Regions from separate parts of the Pseudogulbenkiania sp. FW507-F1 genome, predicted to be linked through region 2. Evidence: predicted binding sites of a transcription regulator. Region 2 holds the regulator's gene; the other holds the start of a gene.
The links. The regulator sigma-54, encoded in region 2, starts transcription at its own class of promoters, with help from an activator protein. The targets are predictions, from matches to a motif close to CTGGCACGCTTCATGCTT.

Region 1: a site for sigma-54 is predicted at 2,353-2,370, ahead of AC3WG5_RS16505 (CmpA/NrtA family ABC transporter substrate-binding protein). Genes of this name have one in related genera too.

Annotation. Positions count from the first base shown of each region.
Region 1 is NZ_JBYSWM010000032.1:14,787-18,980, reverse strand. Features, by position in the region: gene AC3WG5_RS16525 (sensor domain-containing phosphodiesterase) at 1-358, shown strand, start outside; gene AC3WG5_RS16520 (YMGG-like glycine zipper-containing protein) at 523-825, shown strand; gene AC3WG5_RS16515 (DNA-3-methyladenine glycosylase I) at 936-1,508, opposite strand; gene AC3WG5_RS16510 (ANTAR domain-containing response regulator) at 1,683-2,267, shown strand; gene AC3WG5_RS16505 (CmpA/NrtA family ABC transporter substrate-binding protein) at 2,515-3,795, shown strand; gene ntrB (nitrate ABC transporter permease) at 3,820-4,194, shown strand, end outside.
Region 2 is NZ_JBYSWM010000020.1:8,605-12,798, forward strand. Features, by position in the region: gene lptA (lipopolysaccharide transport periplasmic protein LptA) at 1-483, shown strand, start outside; gene lptB (LPS export ABC transporter ATP-binding protein) at 480-1,208, shown strand; gene AC3WG5_RS13455 (RNA polymerase factor sigma-54) at 1,214-2,617, shown strand; gene hpf (ribosome hibernation-promoting factor, HPF/YfiA family) at 2,685-3,014, shown strand; gene ptsN (PTS IIA-like nitrogen regulatory protein PtsN) at 3,132-3,593, shown strand; gene hprK (HPr(Ser) kinase/phosphatase) at 3,586-4,194, shown strand, end outside.

The sequences.
Region 1 (4,194 bases), on a different contig from region 2:
GCGGCTGTGGACCGAGCAGGGTCTGGCGTCGGCCTGCGCCGAGCTGCTGGCGATGCCGCAAGTGGACCGCTGTTACCTGATCGGCGCGGACGGGGTGCAGATCGGCGCCAGCGTGCTGCGTGCCGACCACGAACCGGCGTCCTCGCGCTTCGCCCCGCTGGAGGAGGCGCAGGGCGCCAACTGGGCGCGCAAACCCTACCACTACCGTGCCCTGGCCCACCCCGGCCAGCTGCAAGTCAGCAGCCCCTACCTGTCGGTCGCCAACTCCCGGCTGTGCGTGACGCTGTCGCTGACGGTGCCGTTGGCGCAGGGGCAGCGGGTGCTGTGTTGCGACATCAAACTGGAAGGGCTGGCCTGACGATGACTCCGTACGCCAGGATGTCAGGCGAGAGATCTTCGGCCGGGGCGGCGGCGTAAGCATCAGGCTTAACAATTGTTAGTACTTCTTGACAGCGCCGGGTGGCGATCTTGGTTATGATGCCGCCGTTGATGATTACTGCACTAGCCTTAAGGAACACAGCCATGAACAAGAACCGTTGGATGGTCGCCCTGCTGGCCGGCAGCCTGTTGCTGACCGGCTCGGCCTACGCCATGGACAGCAACGCCGTGCTCGGCGGCGCGCTGGGCGGTGGTGCCGGCGCGGCGGTCGGTTCGGCATTGGGTGGGCGGGATGGCGCGATGATCGGCGCGGCGGCCGGTGCCGCCATCGGTACCGGTGTCGCAACCCGGCCCGAACCGCGTCGCACCATCGTAGAGCATCGTTATGTCGAAGAGCGCGGCTGGAAGCGCGGGCACCGCCACCATCACCATCGCTACGACGATTAAGAGCTAAAAAAGCCGCATCGAATCGCTTGTGTCAGCAAGGCGCGCAGCCGGTGTCCGGGGTTCCCGGCACCGGCTTTTTGTTGCGTGAGGCGCTAGCGGGCGAGCGCGGCTCAGCCTTGTCGTTGCGGGTGACGGTGACAGCCGATCAGGTGGTCGTTGACCACGCCGGTGGCCTGCAGGAAGGCGTAGATCACCGTGCTGCCGACGAAGTTCATGCCGGCCTTCTTCAGCTGTTTGCTGATGGCGTCGGACAGGGGCGTGGAGGCGGGGCATTCGGACAGGCTGCTCCAGCGATTGATTACCGGTTGGCCGTCGACCTGGGCCCATAGCCAGGCGGCGAAGCTGCCGTGAAGACGCTGCAGCTCGAGAAACACGCGGGCGTTGCGGATGGCGCTGTGGATCTTCAGCCGGTTGCGCACGATGGCCGGGTTCTGCAGCAGGCGCTCGACGTCGGCCTCGTCCATGGTCGCGACGCGTGCCGGGTCGAAGCCGTGGAACGCGGCGCGGTAGCCTTCGCGTTTCCTGAGGATGGTGATCCACGACAGCCCGGCCTGGGCGCCTTCCAGCACCAGCATTTCGAACAACTTGCGGTCGTCGTGCACCGGCACGCCCCATTCCAGGTCGTGGTAGGCCACGTAGAGCGGGTCATCGCCGCACCACGGGCAGCGCGTTGCAGTAATCATGGTCTTCGGCCAACCTTAAAGTAAGCCCACGCTGCGTTGGGTCTCCGCCGTATCGAGCCGTTTGCCTTTTGGGGGCCCGAGACAGGTTGCACGCAGATCGTGGACAGGTAGTTTGCATGGAAAGAGCATCGACCCGGCATGGTGCTTGCTTCACCTTTTCTGTGCAATAGGGAGATGACAGTGCTGACGGTAATGCTGGTGAACGATGGATCGGGCAAGGCGGCTGCGCTCAAGGAGGCGCTGACGCAGGCCGGCGTGCGCGTGATTGCGGAAGTGGAGGTGTCGCTGCGGCTGGGTGAAATGATCGACAGCATCCGCCCCGACATCGTGCTGATCGACTCCGATGCCCCATCGCGGGACATGCTGGAGCACGTCTGCGTCAGCAGCGCGCACAGCGAGCGGCCGGTGGTGATGTTTACCGACGACGCCCGCCGCGACACCATCCGCGCCGCGCTCGCGGCCGGGGTGGCCGCCTACGTGGTGGGCGATGTGGTGCCCGAGCGCATCCAGCCGCTGTTGGAGGTGGCGATAGAGCGTTATTCGCTCGACAAGGAGCGGCGTGAGGAGCTGGACGGCATGCGCCAGCGCCTGGCCGACCGCCAGGTGGTGGAGAAGGCCAAGGGCTTGCTGATGCAGATGAAGGGCATCGGCGAGGACGAGGCCTACCGCCAGTTGCGCGAGCGGGCGATGAAGTCGCAAAAGAAGATCGGCGACGTGGCGCGCGAGGTGGTGGAGCTGGCGAACTGGCTCAAAGGCTGAGCGTGCGGTGGTGCAGAACGCACGTGTGCAGTGCACAAAAGCGTAGGTCATAAAAAATATTCCTTTAAAAACAGACGATTGTTGTCTGGCATGGTAGTTGCGTATGGCGTGGTGACCGGGTAGGCCACCAACGGCGGCGGCTCCATCCGGACAGGCAACGGCGCCTGTCGCACCCTCTCCGACGCGGAGCGGGACGACAGGCGCTTTTTGTTTCCGGCTGTTTTTTTCTGCAATGAGGGAGAAGGAAATGGAAGACACGCGCACATCGATCGACAGCAGTTCGCCCGCGGCGCCGGAGCGACGCACTTTTCTCAAGGGAGCACTGACCACCATGGGGTCCACCACCTTGCTGGCCGCCTTGCCGGCCGGCATCGCCAGCAGCGCCTGGGCTGCCGGCAGCGACAAGCCGGAAAAAACCGAAGTCAGAGTCGGCTTCATTCCCCTTACCGACTGTGCCTCGGTGATCGTGGCCTCCAAGATGGGCTTCGACAAGAAGTACGGCATCACCATCGTGCCGTCCAAGGAGGCGAGCTGGGCCGCGGTGCGCGACAAGCTGGTCAACGGCGAGCTGGACGCCGCCCACGTGCTGTACGGCCTGGTGTACGGCGTGCACCTGGGCATCGGCGGTCCGAAGAAGGACATGGCGGTGCTGATGACGCTGAACCAGAACGGCCAGGGCATCACGCTCTCCAACCAGCTCAAGGCCAAGGGCGTGACCTCCGGCCCGGCGCTCGCCAAGCTGATCAAGGCCGAGCCGCGCGAATACACCTTTGCCCAGACCTTCCCCACCGGCACCCACGCCATGTGGCTCTACTACTGGCTGGCCGCGCAGGGCGTCAACCCGATGAGCGACGTCAAGACCATCGTGGTGCCGCCGCCGCAGATGGTGGCCAACATGCGCGTCGACAATATGGACGGCTACTGCGTCGGCGAGCCGTGGAACGCCCGCGCCATCGCCGACAATGTCGGCTTCACCGTGGCCACCACCCAGCAGATCTGGGCCGGCCACCCGGAAAAGGTGCTGGGCAGCACCGGCGACTGGGTGAAAAAGAACCCGAACACCGCGCGCGCGCTGACCGCGGCGCTGCTGGAAGCCTCGCGCTACATCGACGATGTCAAGAATCGCGCCAGCGTGGCCAAACTGATTTCCGACAAGGCCTACGTCAACGCGCCGGAGCCGGTCATCGAGGGGCGCTTCCTTGGTTCCTACGAAGACGGCCTGGGCAAGAAGTGGCAAGACCCCCACCTGATGAAGTTCTTCGACGAGGGCAGGGTCAACTTCCCGTATCTCTCCGACGGCATGTGGTTCCTCACCCAGCACAAGCGCTGGGGCTTGCTGAAGGCCGATCCGGACTACCTGGGCGTGGCGCGACAGATCAACCAGATCGCGCTCTACAAGGAAGCCGCTGCGCTCGCCAAGGTCGCGCTGCCGCGTTCCGATATGCGCTCGGCCAAGCTGATCGACGGCGTGGTGTGGGACGGCAAGGACCCGAAAGGCTACGCCGCTTCGTTCAAGATTCGCGCCTGAGCCACGGAATAGGGGAGAACCACCATGCAAGCCATCAAGCATGAAGCCCGTGTCGTGAGCGGCACAGAGAGCAAGACCGTGGAACAGACACTGCCGGCGCGCACCGCGTCGAAACGCCGTTTCCCGTCGCTGGAATCGGCCGACACCTCGCCCGCCGTGCGCCTGCTGGTGCAGGCGATCAAGACCGTGGTGCCGCCGCTGTTGGGGCTGGCGCTGCTGGTGCTGGTCTGGGCCGTGGTTGCCAAGTCGCGCGGCGGCCTGCCGGGGCCGCTGTCCACCTGGGAATCGGCCAAGCTGCTGTTCGCCGATCCGTTCTACCGCAACGGGCCGAATGACCAGGGCGTGGGCTGGAACATCCTCAATTCGCTCGGGCGCGTCGGCATCGGCTTCGGCCTGGCG
Region 2 (4,194 bases):
GGACTGTGCAGCGCCACGGCCGCTCTGGCGGAAAAAGCCGACCAGAGCAAACCAATCGAAATCAACGCCAACAGCGGCACCCTCGACCAGCTCAAAGGCCACACCGTGTGGGAAGGCAACGTCGTGGTGACGCAGGGCACGCTGCGCGTCAACGCCGACCGCGTCGTCGTCACCCGCGACGACAAGGGCAACCAGACGGTGCAGGCCACCGGCAAGGTGGTCACCTTCCGCCAGAAAATGGACGGCAAGGACGAATACATCGAAGGCCAGGCCAGCCGCCTCGACTACACCGGCATCACCAACACCGCCGTGCTCACCGGCAACGCCCGCGTCAAGCGCGGCGAAGACCTGGTGATCGGCGACGTCATCACCTACAACACCCAGAGCCAGACCTACCAGGTCAAGGGCGGCGCCGCCACCGGTCCCAACAAGGGCCGCATCACCGTCATCCTGCAACCGCAAACCACCGGACAGCAGCCATGAACGCCAGCGTACTGAACGTCACCGGGCTGAAGAAGCGCTTCAAGAAGCGCACCGTGGTCAAGGACGTCTCGCTCAACATTGAAAGCGGCGAGGTGATCGGCCTCCTGGGGCCCAACGGCGCCGGCAAGACCACCAGCTTCTACATGATCGTCGGCCTGGTCAGCGCCGACGACGGCCGCATCCAGCTCGACCAGCAGGACATCACCCACTTCCCGATGCATCAGCGCGCCCGCCTCGGGCTGGGCTACCTGCCGCAGGAAGCATCGATCTTCCGCAAGATGACCGTGGACGAAAACGTCCGCGCCATCCTCGAGATCGCCGGCCTCAAGGGCGAGGAGCTGGAACAGGAACTGACGCTGCTGCTGGACGACCTCAACATCGCCCACCTCCGGGAAAGCAACGCGCTGGCCCTGTCCGGCGGCGAGCGCCGCCGCGTCGAGATCGCCCGCGTGCTGGCCACCCGCCCGCGCTTCATCCTGCTCGACGAACCTTTCGCCGGGGTCGACCCGATCGCCGTGATCGACATCCAGAAGATCATCTCCTTCCTCAAGGAGCGCGGCATCGGCGTACTGATCACCGACCACAACGTGCGCGAAACGCTGCGCATCTGCGACCGCGCCTACATCATCAGCGACGGCGCCGTGCTGGCCTCCGGCAAACCGCAGGCCCTCGTCGACAATGAAAAAGTTCGCCAGGTCTACCTGGGCGAACATTTCCACCTGTAACCGCCATGAAGCAGTCGCTACAGCTCAAGGTCTCGCAGCAGCTCACGCTGACCCCGCAACTGCAGCAGTCGATCCGGCTGCTGCAACTGTCCACCGTCGACCTGCAAACCGAAGTCGAGCGCTTCCTGCAGGACAACCCGCTGCTGGAACGGGGCGACGAGCCCGTCGCCGACAGCGCCCCGGCCGAGACCGCTGGCGGCGAGGCCGAGCCCGAACGCCAGGAACCGGAACGCGAGGACAACAGCAGCGGCGAACTCACCGACTGGGGCAGCGGCAGCCGGCGCGGTGAAGACGGCGACGATTACGACCCGATGGCTAACGTGCCGCGCCCGGTCACGCTGCGCGAACACCTGCTGGCGCAGCTGGGCGAAATCGCCCTGCCCGAGCGCGACTGCGCCATCGTGCAGCTCTTGATCGAGGAACTGGACGAAGACGGCTACCTCACGATCGACCTGCAGGAACTGGCCGCCTCGCTGCCGCTGGAACTGGGCATCGAGGAAGACGAACTGGCGTTCGGTTTGAAACTGCTGCAGCAGTTCGAACCGCAGGGGGTCGGCGCCCGCTCGCTGTCCGAATCGCTGGCGCTGCAGCTGGCCCAGTTGCCCGACAGCACCCTGGGCAAGGCCCTGGCGCATGCCATCGTCCGCGAGCACCTGACCCTGCTCGGCAATCGCGACTACACCCGGCTCAAGCGTCTCTTCGACGTCAGCGACGCCGAACTGAAGCAGGCCCAGGCCCTGATCGCCCGCCTCAACCCGCGCCCGGCCTCCGGTTTCGGCGTCGACGACACCCGCTACATCATCCCGGATATCGCCGTGCGCCGCGTCAAGGGGCGCTGGCGCGCCGAGCTCAACAACGCCGCCGTGCCGCGCCTGCGCGTCAACCAGATGTACGCCCAGATGCTCAGCGAAAACCGCGGCGGCGGCGGTGAAATGAGCTCGCGTCTACAGGAGGCAAAATGGCTGGTGAAGAATATTCAGCAACGATTTGACACTATCCTGAAAGTGGCGGAATCTATAGTCGAAAGACAGCAAGCGTTCTTTGAACACGGTGAAGTAGCCATGCGTCCACTCATCCTGCGCGACATTGCGGATGAGCTGGAACTGCACGAATCCACGGTCTCCCGTGTGACGACGCAGAAATACCTGCTGTGCCCGCGCGGCTTGTTCGAGCTGAAGTATTTCTTCGGCAGCGCACTGGAAACGGACAGCGGCGGCGAGTGCTCGGCCACCGCCATCAAGGCGCACATCCGCCAGATGATCGACGCCGAAAACCGCGCCAAACCCCTCTCCGACAGCGCCCTGGCCGACGAGCTCGCGAAACAGGGCATACAGGTTGCAAGACGCACCGTAGCGAAGTATCGTGAAGCCATGCAGATTCCACCGGTCAATCTGCGCAAGGTCCTCTGACCTTGGATTGAATCATCAGCATGCCCGGCAGCATCCGCCGGGCAGCCAACACAAGAAGGAGTAAGGTATGAACCTCAAAGTAACCGGTCTCCACCTCGACGTTACCCAACCGCTGCGTGATTACATCGAAAGCAAGCTCGAACGCATTACCCGTCATGTCGACCACGTGATCGACGTGGCGGTGACCCTGTCCGTGGACAAGCTGGTCCAGAAGGCCGAGGTCAACGTCCATCTCTCCGGCAAAGACATCCACGTCGAAGCCACCGAGTCGGACATGTACGCCGCCATCGACCTCCTGATGGACAAGCTGGATCGACAGGTTCTCAAGCACAAGGAAAAGCTGAGCGAACACCGGGCCATTCCGACACCGGCCCCGGCACCAGAAGCCACACTCTAAGCCCTTGATTGATAAAGCGGGAACCATCAGGTTCCCGCTTTGCTTTGCACAGTCCTTTCTCTGTCACACCAAAGCAACTAGAATCGTCGGGTTTTTGGCAGCTCTCAACAGACCCCTATGAGCCTGATCGGCAAAATCCTAACTCGGGACAACGTCCTGCTCGACCTCGACGTGGCCAGCAAGAAGCGCGTCTTCGAGCAGGTAGGCCTCCTGATCGAGAACACCCGCGGCATCGCGCGCAGTGAAGTGTTCGAGTGCCTGTTCGCCCGCGAGAAGCTCGGTTCCACCGGGCTCGGGCAAGGTGTGGCCATTCCGCACGGCCGCGCCCGTGGTCTGAAAGAGGCGGCCGGCGTACTGATCCGCCTCAAATCGGCGATTCCCTTCGACGCCCCGGACGGCAAGCCGGTACAGATCCTGTTCGTGCTGCTGGTGCCGGAACAGGCCACCGACCTGCACCTGCAGGTGCTGTCGGAACTGGCCCAACTTTTCTCCAGCCGGCCGCTGCGCGAAAAACTGCTCGCCGCCCAGAATGCCGACGAGCTCTACACCCTGCTGACCGAATGGTCTCCCAATGCCTAGCATAAGCGTTCGCAAGCTCTACCACGACAACCAGCACAAACTGAACCTGAGCTGGGTTGCCGGGACCGGCGGAGCCGACAACCTGATCGGCAACGACGAGCAGCGTCCGCTGCTGGCGCTGGTGGGCCACCTCAACTTCATCCACCCCAACCGGGTGCAGGTGCTGGGCCTGGCCGAAGTCGAGTACCTCGACCGCCTGGAACAGTCGGCCGCCAAGACCGCGCTCGACCAGCTGTTCCACAAAAGCATGTCGGTGGTGATGGTGGCCAACGGCCAGCCGGTGCCCAAGCTGCTGCGCGACTACTGCCACACCCACAACGTGCCGCTGATGACCACGCCGCTGGAGAGCCCCTACCTGATGGATGTGCTGCGCATCTATCTGGCGCGCGCGCTGGCGGTCTCGACCGTGCTGCACGGAGTGTTCCTCGACGTGCTGGAAATCGGCGTGCTGATCATGGGCGATTCGGCCATGGGCAAGAGCGAACTGGCGCTGGAACTGATTTCGCGCGGTCACGGCCTGGTGGCCGACGACGCCGTGGAACTCTACCGCATCGGGCCGGAAACCCTGGAAGGGCGCTGCCCGCCGCTGTTGCGCGACTTC